3 regions of the Thermoanaerobacter sp. YS13 genome follow, and region 2 is predicted to be linked to each of the others. Evidence: riboswitches for the same ligand, from Rfam matches in the RefSeq annotation. Region 2 holds a riboswitch; each other region holds the start of a gene.
What was found. Region 2 has a riboswitch for cobalamin ahead of THYS13_RS08135 (ABC transporter substrate-binding protein). Riboswitches for the same ligand answer to the same signal wherever they lie in the genome.

Region 1: it holds a riboswitch for cobalamin, as region 2 does, so the genes downstream of both, metE (5-methyltetrahydropteroyltriglutamate--homocysteine S-methyltransferase) here and THYS13_RS08135 (ABC transporter substrate-binding protein) in region 2, are expected to answer to the same signal.
Region 3: it holds a riboswitch for cobalamin, as region 2 does, so the genes downstream of both, THYS13_RS05410 (ribonucleoside triphosphate reductase) here and THYS13_RS08135 (ABC transporter substrate-binding protein) in region 2, are expected to answer to the same signal.

Annotation. Positions count from the first base shown of each region.
Region 1 is NZ_JOOI01000001.1:418,642-422,717, forward strand. It holds gene efp (elongation factor P) at 1-236, shown strand, start outside; gene THYS13_RS02130 (CD1247 N-terminal domain-containing protein) at 284-751, shown strand; cobalamin riboswitch at 915-1,123, shown strand; gene metE (5-methyltetrahydropteroyltriglutamate--homocysteine S-methyltransferase) at 1,412-3,706, shown strand; partial or broken gene THYS13_RS02140 (IS21 family transposase) at 3,939-4,076, shown strand, end outside.
Region 2 is NZ_JOOI01000002.1:47,928-52,003, forward strand. It holds gene THYS13_RS08130 (iron ABC transporter permease) at 1-722, opposite strand, end outside; gene THYS13_RS08135 (ABC transporter substrate-binding protein) at 724-1,671, opposite strand; cobalamin riboswitch at 1,785-1,977, opposite strand; gene THYS13_RS08140 (class I SAM-dependent RNA methyltransferase) at 2,265-3,398, opposite strand; gene THYS13_RS08145 (YgcG family protein) at 3,478-4,076, opposite strand, start outside.
Region 3 is NZ_JOOI01000001.1:1,050,579-1,054,654, reverse strand. It holds gene THYS13_RS05430 (ABC transporter ATP-binding protein) at 1-504, shown strand, start outside; gene tsaA (tRNA (N6-threonylcarbamoyladenosine(37)-N6)-methyltransferase TrmO) at 527-943, shown strand; partial or broken gene THYS13_RS05420 (DUF1847 domain-containing protein) at 1,052-1,435, shown strand; gene THYS13_RS05415 (Fur family transcriptional regulator) at 1,549-2,016, shown strand; cobalamin riboswitch at 2,124-2,343, shown strand; gene THYS13_RS05410 (ribonucleoside triphosphate reductase) at 2,449-4,076, shown strand, end outside.

The DNA of each region.
Region 1 (4,076 bases), on a different contig from region 2:
ATATGATTGTTACAGTAAAGTTCTATAAAGGCGAAGCCTTTTCTGTTGAGCCCCCTACTTTTGTTGAGCTGGAAGTTGTAGAAACGGAGCCTGGATTTAGAGGAGATACTGCAACGGGTGGCTCCAAACCGGCAACTGTAGAAACTGGTGCTGTCATACAAGTCCCATTGTTTATAAACGTTGGAGACAAAATAAAAATTGACACTCGAACTGGAGAATATTTAGAGAGGGTATAAACGCAGCAATTTGTCAAATACTATTTTGTAAAGGAGGTATGTGGAATATGGAATACTTAAATGAAAGGGTTTCCTACTTAAGAGGTTTAGCAGACGGCTTAGGGATAGATGACAGCACAAAAGAAGGTAAAATAATTTTAGCAATTTTAGATACTTTAGAGGATTTTGCAGATGCTATAAATGAGCTGGAAGCTTCCCATTCCGAATTAGATGATTATGTGGGAGAAATAGATGAAGATCTTTCTGAAATTGAAAACCACATATATGGCGATGAGGACTATGAGGATGAGGATGACGACCATGACTATGATTATGATTATGACGATGATGAGGAATATGAGGATGAAGAGGAGGATTATGAAGAGTATGTAGAAGTAGAATGTCCTCATTGCCATATGTTGATGAGTGTGGAAGAAGAGCTTCTAGAAGATGAAGATGCGGAGTTGGTATGTCCTCATTGCAATGAAACCCTAAAAGTAAAAAATTTGAAAATTGTAGATGATGATGAAGATTAATTTAAAAATGCCCACTAATTAGTGGTTTAATAGGTATGGGACTTGGGTTTATAACAACACACCATTTTATTTAACTTCTAATTCAAATTTGCAAACATTTTGCAAACATCCATAAATAAAAAGTAAAAAAGCCTTTGTGTATAAAAATTCAATGTTAAAAAACTATCTTTACTATTGAGCAGGTGCTGCTATGGCAGCTTAATAGGGAAAGCGGTGAAAATCCGCTGCAGCCCCCGCTACTGTGAGCAATGACAAGCCCAGTTTCTGTGCCACTGGAAAGATGAAGACTTTTTAAAAGGCTCACTTTCTGGGAAGGTAATGGGCAAGGATGACTTGCTAGCCAGGAGACCTGCCTGCTTGAGAGGCCTTAATTGGCTTCGGTGGGAAGTGCAATTAAGGTGGTAAAGACTAAGAGGGGCCTGTAGGTTGTCTTTTTGAAATCCTTTGTTACCCTTTTTAACAACTATACTTATGCAAAAAACTGTATTAAGTAGAAAAATGAGTCTTTACTACCTTGATATGCAAAGTTTTTTCTTGGTAGTAAAGACTCATTTTGTTTATGTACATTATTAAAATAAAAGAATTTTATGATGATGTACAAAAGAAGAGATTTTTTATAATAATTATCAAAAATTTTAACAAGGAGGTTAAAAACTTAAAATGATTTCTATTGTTGGTTTCCCAAGAATAGGACAAAATAGAGAACTTAAAAAGTGGGTTGAAGGATATCTTGACAAGAAACTTTTAAAAGATGAACTTATTAAAAATTCAAGAGTTTTAAAAGAAACTCATTGTAAAATCCAAAAAAAGTATGGCATTGATTTAATTCCTTCAAATGATTTTTCGTTTTACGATACTTTTTTAGATCATGCAATGCTTATAAATGCAATTCCTGACGAGTATAAAAACCTCGGGAAAGATGAGCTTGATACCTACTTTGCTTTGGCAAAAGGGTATCAGGATGAAAAATATGACTTAAAAGCCTTGCCTATGAAAAAATGGTTTTTTACAAACTATCATTATATTGTACCAGAAATTACAGATAGAACCTCTTTTAAGCTTTCTACAACAAAACCTTTTAATGAATTTTCAGAAGCGTTATCAATTGGGATAAAAACAAAGCCTGTTATAATTGGCCCTTTGACATTTTTGATGCTTTCAAAAAAATCAGGTGTTGATATTTATGACAAGAATTTTTGGGAGAAGTTATTAACTGTTTATATTGAAATTATTGAAACATTTGAAAGTATAGGAGTTGAATTTGTACAGATAGATGAGCCAATACTTGTTACTGACCTTCAAAAAAATGATATAGAACTTTTCTTAAGTTTTTATCGCAACTTACTTTGTCACAAAGGATATCTTAAAATTGTCCTTCAAACCTACTTTGGGGATGTTAGAGACATCTATGAAAAATTAATTTCTCTTGATTTTGATGCGATCGGACTTGACTTTGTTGATGGAAAATACAACTTAGGACTTATTAAAAAATTTGGGTATCCCAAAGATAAATTCATAATAGCGGGAGTGGTTAATGGGAGAAACGTATTTAAAAACAACTACAAAGAAAGCCTTGAGATTTTAGATACCTTATCTACTTTTGTTGAGAAAAAGAATATTGTGATTTCGACGTCATGTTCGCTATTGTTTGTTCCATATTCGCTAAAATTTGAAACACAGCTTGATGATAGCCAAAAGAAATATTTAGCATTTGCTGAAGAAAAACTAATGGAACTTTCTGAACTAAATACTTTATTTTATCAACATGAGTACACAAAAAATAGTTTGTATATTCAAAATATCCACTTTTTTGAGGAATTGAGTACAAAGAAGTTTTCAGACATCAACACAGTTGTGAATAACCTTACAGATGATGATTTTGAGAGAAAACCAAGCTTTGAAGAAAGAATTAAGGTACAAAAAGAAGTATTTGACCTTCCTAACCTTCCTACAACCACGATAGGCTCCTTCCCCCAAACTAAAGATGTAAGACAAGTAAGAAGCAAGTTTAAAAATAAAGAGATAACATTTGAAGAGTATGATACCTTCCTAAAGGCTAAAATTGAAAGAGTTATAAAACTTCAGGAAGAGATAGGATTAGATGTTTTGGTACATGGTGAGTATGAAAGAAACGATATGGTTGAATTTTTTGGTGAAAACTTAGAAGGATTTATAATCACAAAAAATGGCTGGGTTCAATCCTATGGTACAAGGTGTGTAAAGCCCCCAATTATATTTTCTGACATCAAAAGAAAAAGGCCAATTACAGTTGAATATATAAAATACGCCCAGAGTCTCACTAAGAAACCTGTAAAAGGAATTTTAACGGGACCTGTTACGATCCTCAATTGGTCATTTGTTAGAGAGGATATCTCAGTAAAAAATGTAGCTTTACAATTAGCACTGGCGATGAGGGAAGAGGTGTTGGACCTTGAAAAAGCAGGTATTAAAATTATTCAGATTGACGAACCAGCACTAATTGAAAAGTTACCGTTAAAACGCTGCTATCATCAAGAATATCTTTCATGGGCAATAAGAGCTTTCAAGCTAACCTGTTCGAAAGTAAAACCACAAACACAGATTCATACTCATATGTGCTACAGCAACTTTGACGACATATTAGACGAAATTGCTAAGATGGATGTGGATGTCATCACATTTGAAGCTGCAAAATCGGATTTTACCTTACTTGATAGTATAAAGAAAAGCGCTTTAAAAGCTGAGGTAGGACCAGGTGTTTTTGATGTTCATTCACCAAGGATTGTGTCGAAAGAGGAAATGGAAAGACTAATATTAATAATGATTGAAAAAATTGGAGTTGGTAGATTGTGGATAAACCCTGACTGTGGATTAAAAACTCGAAAAGAAGATGAAGTAATTCCAACCTTGCAAAATATGGTTTTAGCTACATGGGAGGTAAGAAACAAAAAATTAAAAAATAACATAAAAAGATAATATAGATATGTACTTAAAACTGAATATTAGGAGAGATTAAAAATATTTTGGGAGAGACGAAAAAAGCTAGTTTTCACTACAACTTTGAGACAAAATTAAAAAGCCTACAACCCTTTATTTTGAAGTGGTTACTGTAAATGATAAAATAAGAATGTACGAAAAGTGGAAAATGAAAATGTACAAATTTGTACATAAATTTGGTATCCTTCTGTTTGTAGGAGGGATACCAAAAATGAAAAATCTATTAGGTCAAATTAGTATATTTAAGGCTATGGAGATAAAACCTAATTTTTCAGAATTAGCAAGAGAATATGGAATAGATAGGAGAACTGTTAAAAAGTATTATGAAGGATATGAAGGCAAGCCAAAA
Region 2 (4,076 bases):
ACCAATGACCCTGTCACAAGAATTATTTTTTTGACCAATTCTGTGTTGACACCTAAATGTTCGGCAACCTCTTCTCCTGTCAATATCGCATTTACATCCCTTGAAAATACATACATAACAAAAGAACCAATCAATATAACAGGAGTAGAAAAGACCACACCATTCCAGTTTATGAGGCTAAATCCTCCCATAGTCCAAAAAACAATTCGAGAAAACTCATCATGATTTAAAAGCATCATGAGAGAAATAATTGCAGACATAAAAGCACTTATGGCTATACCCGCCAATAACATTGTAGTCATAGATACTCTTGTCCCAGTTTTAGAAATAGTGTATACGAAAAATACAGTCATTAAAGAAGTAATAAATGCCATAAAACTAAGTCCAAATATTCCAAGTCCTAATATTATCGCAATAGTAGCACCAAAAGCCGCTCCTGATGATATACCCAAAACATAAGGGTCTGCCATTGAATTTCTCAAAAGTCCTTGAAAAAACGCTCCTACAACCGAAAGCCCCATTCCTACAACTGTAGATTCAACAACTCTTGGAAGTCTTAAATTAAGGATTATCGTCCTAGAGGTTTCACTTCCCCCTCCTAAAAAAACATTTAAAATTTCCTGCAGGGGTATTTTTACCGCCCCTGCAGAAATTGATAAAATCATGGTAAAGATAAGCAGTAAAAAGGCTGTACCAAAATATATGCCTCTTTTGAATTTCACTTTACTTAAATGCCTCCGGATGTAAGAATTTTGCAATTTCTTCAAGTCCTAAAACAATTCTATTAGAAGCTCTTGATATTATGTCATCATTGCTTATCACAAATATCTTGTCATTTTTAACAGCATTTGTGTCTTTGTATCCTGCCATATTTTTGATGTCTTTTACATTTCCTGCATGAGGAGATGTTATTATCACATCAGGATTTTTCTTGACTAATTCTTCTACGCTGTACTGCGCCCAGCCATTTACATCCTCTGCAACGTTTTTGCCACCTGCAAGGTTTATAAGCTCATCAATAAATGTGCCTTTACCTGCTGTCCAGTTTCCGTCAAGAGAGACCAGATAAAATACGCTGACTTTCGGAAGGTCCTTGACTTTGTCATTTATTTCTTTTATTTTATCTTGCATTTGTTTAATTAACTCTTCGCCTTTTTTCTCAGTTCCTGTTATTTGACCTATTATTCTTATAGACTGGTATATCTGGTCAATATTTTTTGCCTCCAACATTACAACAGGGATACCCATCTTTTCTAAAGATTCCATCTGCTCTTTGCCTGAAAGAGTGGAAGCAAAAATTATATCAGGTTTTTGAGCAGTAATCGCTTCTACATTTGGCCCTTTAAATCCCCCCACTTTGGGTACATCCTTGACCTCAGGTGGATAATTATCAAAGTCTGTAACACCCACAACCTTATTTCCTGCTCCTAAAGCATATATAAGCTCTGTTGTAGAAGGTGCAAGAGAAACTATTCTTTGAGGTTTTTTGTCTATAGTTACTTCTCTTCCCAAAAAATCAGTAACCTTTAAAGGAAACTGAGTTTTTACGGTTTCAGTTGCTGTTTGAGAAGTGTTTTCTGGTTTAGTAGCAATGTTTGTTGAACAAGCCGCCAGTGAAAACATCAAAGCAAATATTACCAATAAAGCAAGTAAACCTTTAAATTTTCTCATAAGTACCCTCCTAATTTAAATTTTTCAAGTATCAAAAAAAGCCTACCCCATGGAGGTAGACCTTTTTGCCAAAATTAAGCATAAAAATTCCATTCCACCTTCCCTCCGAAGGCGAACTTCCGAAATCTTATGGCAGGTCTCCTGGCTCGCGATTCATCTTCCACCCTGCCTTCCCACCCGGCACATTTCTTGAGTGCCAAGCAGTGGCTTATTAGGGCTTCATCCTCGCTCACAGTAGCGGGGGCTGCAGCGGATTTTCACCGCTTTCCCTTTTAACTTCTCAAGACCATAAGATTTTTTGTATTCACTTGTACACCTATATTTTACATCTACTTATCATTTAAGTCAATTCCCTTGTTCATGACTATCTATTTACCTTGAAAAATATGTATCAAGTTTCTTATATAATAGAGTCAAGGATATCTCCTCTAAGAGAACCAATGAGCGATTCAATGCGCTCAACATCTACAGCATAATTAGCATGTATATTCTTTTGCTTTCTTCCTCACTGCATTATCCATAACTCCACCACCAATTTTTATCGATAATCTTATATTTTATTATAACCCTCACATAGAAAAACTCAATAAAAATTAGTTTTCTGGTTTTGGTCCGTAATACTGATAATAGTAAGCTTTTAACATGCCATTGTAAAGCTTTCTTTTTTTAGAAGCCTCTCTTCCAAAGAGTTTCTCAAATCTTTCATGGGAAGTCAGTATATAAAAAGACCACGTATCAAGTTTTTTGAAAACTTTTCCCATTTCTTTATAAAGTTTTTCTACTTCCTTTAATTCCCCCATCCTTTCACCATAAGGAGGATTGCATATTATAACACCATATTTATCATCTGTTTTTAAATCTTTTAATGAGATATTTTCAAAAGTTATGTATTTCTCTACACCAGCTTTACGCGCATTGTCTTTTGACAATTTGATGGCGTTTTCGTCAATGTCATATCCTTTTATGTTTAAAGTTATATCTTTTTTAATAGCACCAACTGCTTCTTCTCTCGCTTCTTTCCATAATTTATTTGATATTCTCCACCATTTTTCGGAAACAAATTGTCGTTTTAAACCTGGTGCGAGATTTATTCCAATCATAGCTGCCTCGATCGGAATCGTCCCAGAGCCACAAAAAGGGTCTATCAAAGGTCTATCCGGTTTCCAAAAGCTCAGCATTATCATAGCAGCAGCCAAAGTTTCTCTCAAAGGTGCTTCATTGGATATGACTCTATAGCCTCTTTTGTGTAAACCGTCACCACTCGTGTCAATCATAAGTGTTACCTTGTCTTTCATTAATGAAAATTTTATTTTATAAGTTGCGCCGTTTTCTTCAAACCATTCTTTTTTGTATTTCTTCTTAAGCCTTTCCACAACAGCTTTTTTAACTATTGCCTGACAGTCAGACACGCTAAAAAGCTTGGATTTTATTGAATAACCCTCCACAGGAAACCTGCCATCTTCAGGTATCCAATCTTCCCAGGGAAGAGCCTTTGTACCTTCAAAAAGTTCTTCAAAAGTTGTGGCAGTAAATTCCCCTATTTTTACGTATATTCTCTCTGCCGTTCTAATCCAAAGGTTTGACCTGCATAAAGCCATCTCATCGCCTGCAAAAGTGACTTTTCCATTCTCTGCAGTGATATCTTTATACCCTAGCTCTTTTAGCTCTCTTGCAGTTATTGCTTCAACACCAAAAAGAGTAGATGCTATAAATTCTATTTTTGACATATTTTATCTCCCTTTACCTCTAAGTTTAACTAATTCAACCTTATTATATCACTTGCATCTATAAATATATATATCATTTTTAGCGGCTAGCTCCTCCACCGCCGGCAGAGCCTCCACCGAAGCCTCCACCGCCGAAGCCACCACCTCTAAAGCCTCCAAATCCTCCTGAGCCAAAGCTTCCTGGACCCCACCAGTTTCTTCTTATATTTCTTCCTCCTCTTCCAAAGATAATAAATATTAAGATGAGTATAATCACTACAGCAATATCTTCCCATGATATACCACTATCATTGCTACTTGTATTGACACTGTATTTGGAAGCATCCAATCCCTGAAGGTCTATATTGTACTCTTTTGCAACCCTTGAGGCTATAGCCATATAACCGGCGTATATGCCTTTAGAGTACTCGCCTTTTGCCCAAGAAGTTAAAACAAAATCGTCTAAAATCCTTCCTGCAACAGAATCCGGTATTGCCCCTTCCAAGCCATAACCTACATCAATTCTCACTTTTCCAGCCTGACCTTTTAAAAGTCTGTCTTTTACCACTAAAAGGAGAACACCGTTGTTTTTCTCCTTGTCTCCTATTCCCCATTTTCTAAAAAGGCTAAGAGAATATTCCTCAATTGGGTAATCTCCAATGCTGTCAACTGTAACAACTATTATTTGTGCCTTTGTGG
Region 3 (4,076 bases), on a different contig from region 2:
AGGAATGAGAATGGTCGATTTACTGTATTTGATGCGGTACTTTTAGGAAGAAAGCCTCATATAAAGTGGGATGTGACTGAAAGGGATATAAAGATTGTAAATGAGGTGTTAAAAAAATTTGATTTAGAGAAATTATCACTGTGCTATTTAAATGAGTTAAGTGGAGGAGAATTGCAAAAGGTAGTCATAGCGAGGGCTTTAGTACAGCAACCTATTGTAATGCTTTTGGATGAGCCGACAAATAATTTGGATTTGAAAAACCAAATCGAGGTTTTAAGAATTATAAAAGAGACGGTGAAAGAGCAAAATATAGCAGCAATTGTTATAAGCCACGATTTAAATTTGGCACTTAGATTTTCTAATAAATTTTTACTTTTAAAAGATAATACCATTTTTGCCTATGGTGGAATAGAAGTCATGACAGAAGAAAATATAGAGGCTGTATATGGGATTCCTGTTGCAGTAGAAACCTGTCGAGGAGTACCCGTTGTCATTCCACTTTAACGGAAAGGAAGGGGTAATTGCCGTGGAATTGATATCTATAGGTGTGATACACAGTCCTTATAAAAAGAGAGGGGAAGCGCCTCATCAAGGGAGGGTGAGCGATAAGGAAGCAGTGTTGGAAATATACCCTGAGTTTCAAGACGGGCTTCATGATATAGAGAGTAAAAAGCACATAATAGTTCTTTACTGGTGCCATTTAGGGAAAAGAGATGTCATAAAAACTGTCACTCCATGGGGGCCGGAGGTAAAAGGAGTATTTGCCACTCGTTCCCCTTCAAGGCCAAACCCTATAGCTTTTTGTGTGGCTGACATTGTAAAAATTGAAAGAAATAAACTTTATGTGAAAGGTGTGGATGCCTTAGATGGAAGTCCTATACTGGATATAAAGCCTTATGTTTATGAAATTGACAGCATAAAAGGTCCAGAGGATACATTGTAATATACCCTTCAATACAGTTAAAATATGTGGCAATACGCTACGGAGAATGAGATAAGATTTAAGGAGGGGAAAAAGGTCTGTATAGATTGCTTTGAAGAATAACCCCCTTTACAGTTTATTAAGCAGATGGGATTTAAAAATATTGGCGTTGCATTTTGTTATTCTATGAGTAAAGAGGCGAAACAATTTGTAAAATTATTAGAACAGTATGATTTAAAAATTGTTCCTGTTTGTTGTAAAGTCGGTTCTATTGATATAGAAGATATAGACATTCAAAAAGATAAAGAGGGGTTTGTTGCTACTTGCAATCCTATAACACAGGCAGAGATAATGAACCAAGAAAACACAGAACTTAATGTAGTAATAGGTCTTTGCGTAGGCCATGATATACTTTTTAATAAATATTCTAAAGGACTAGTTACAACACTGGTGGCAAAGGACAGAAAATACGCTCATTGTCCTGTAAAAGGATTAGAAGCTGTTAATGTGTAATTTAGTGGAAAGAGGCATTAGGCTTTTTGTATGAAGCCTCTTTTTTTATTGACATATGTCAATAAAAGGTGTATATTTAAATTGAACATATGTTAAAAATATGGTGGTCTATGATGGATAAAAACAAAAACGATTTGATGTCATTAATAATAAAAACATTGAAAGCAAGTGGCTTAAAGATAACGGAGAAACGCCAAATTTTGATAGAGGTATTTTTGAAGAGCCCTAATATTCATTTTGATTTTGATACACTCCTTGAGGAAGTTAGGAAAGAATGGTCCCATTATGGTGTAGCAACTCTTTATAGGAATTTAAGAATTTTTGTAGGCAAGGGAATATTATCAGAAAATATAATAGAAAACAAAAAATACTATGAACTTAAAATGTTTAATAAAAAAAAGATTCACGGTCATTTAATTTGCAAATATTGTGGTAGTATAGACGAATATTACAGCCCAGATTTGGTAAAGTATATAAAAATGATAGATAAAAAATATGGCTTTGATGTGTATTATGGAGAATTGAATTTTTATGGAATATGCAGTAATTGTAAAAGGACTATAAAAAATGATTTAAAATAGGCAAAAATAATTGCCTATTTTATTTTTTATATTGACAATGCAAGAAAGCAGTGGTATACTATATATTGAGGGTATTAATAAATAATATACTAGATTTTGTGCAAAATAGAATATACACAGATACAGGTGCCCAATTTCAAAGGGAAATTGGGTTAAAAGGGAAGCAGGTGAGAATCCTGCACGGTCCCGCCACTGTGATGGTGAGCTCTTTACAATATGCCACTGTCTGTTCAAACAAAAGGAACCGTCCCCGATGTTTGAAAGGTGGGAAGGCGTAAAGAGTGATGAACCTAAGTCAGGAGACCTGCCTGTATTTGTATTACACTTGCTCTACGGTCGATAGAGGAGGTGAGGTACTTTTGCACACCTCTTAACTTGACGTAGAAGTTAAGGGGGTTAATTATTTTTACAAAAGAATGGAGGTTTAAAATCATGAAAATTGCTATGAAGGTTATAAAAAGAGATGGAAGGGAAGTTGAGTTTGATAAGATAAAGATTGCAAATGCTATATACAAAGCTTTTAAGGCAGTGGAAGAAGGGGAATACAAAGATGCCCTTGAAATAGCAGATGAAGTGACAGAGTACGTAGAAAATAATTTAGAAGGAATAGCCAGTATAGAGCAGATTCAAGATATTGTAGAGCAATACTTAATAAAGCATGGTTATGCTAAAGCGTCAAAGGCCTATATTTTGTACAGAAAACAGCATCAAGAGATAAGAGAATTTAAAAAAATGTTTATGGATATTGAAAAAATGGTAGATGAATACATAGGGAAACAAGATTGGAGAGTAAATGAAAATAGCAATATGAGTTATTCACTTCAAGGTTTAAATAATCATATCTCTAGTACGATAACAGCTCATTACTGGTTAAACAAAATATATCCTCCAGAAGTTAGAGATGCCCATGTAAATGGAGATTTGCACATTCATGACTTAGGCCTTTTATCTGTGTATTGCTGTGGATGGGATTTAAGAGATTTACTGCTTTCTGGTTTTACAGGGGTAGAGGGGAAAGTTCAAAGCAAACCTCCAAAGCACTTTAGGTCTGCTCTTGGACAGATTGTCAATTTTTTTTATACACTTCAAGGGGAAGCAGCCGGTGCACAAGCTTTTTCTAATTTTGATACCTATTTGGCACCTTTTATATATTACGATAATCTTTCTTACAAAGAGGTCAAACAGGCTTTACAGGAGTTTATATTTAACATAAATGTTCCAACTAGAGTAGGATTTCAAACTCCTTTTACAAACATAACTATGGATCTTGTGGTACCAGAGATTATGGCAGATGAACCTGTTATAATTGGTGGTCAATTGATGGATAAAACATATAAAGAATTTCAAAAAGAAATGGACATGTTAAATATAGCATTTGCAGAAGTTATGATGGAAGGAGATGCCAGTGGTAGGATATTTACTTTTCCAATACCTACTTATAATATAACTAAAAATTTTGACTGGAATAGTCCTGTCATAAATAAAATAATGGAAATGACTGCGAAGTATGGTTTACCCTATTTTAGTAATTTTGTAAATAGTGATTTAGATCCCAATGATGTGAGGTCGATGTGCTGTCGGTTGAGGTTGGATAACAGAGAATTAAGAAAGCGTGGAGGAGGGCTTTTTGGAGCAAATCCTCTTACAGGTTCAATAGGAGTTGTAACAATAAATATGCCAAGAATTGGATATTTATCTAAATCAAAAGAAGAGTTTTTCCAAAGGTTAGAAAGACTTATGGATATTGCAAAAACAAGCCTTGAAATAAAAAGAGAAATTTTAGAGAAGATGACTGAAATGGGATTGTATCCTTATTCAAAATTTTACTTAAGAGATATAAAAAAGAGATTTGGATTTTACTGGCAAAACCATTTTAACACGATAGGACTCATTGGAATGAATGAAGCACTATTAAATTTCATGGGAATAAGCATAGCCAGTGAAGAGGGAAGGAAATTTGCACTTGAAGTATTAGATTTTATGAGGCATAAATTAGAACAATATCAATTAGAATCTAATTTCATGTACAATTTAGAAGCCTCCCCTGCAGAAGGAGCTTC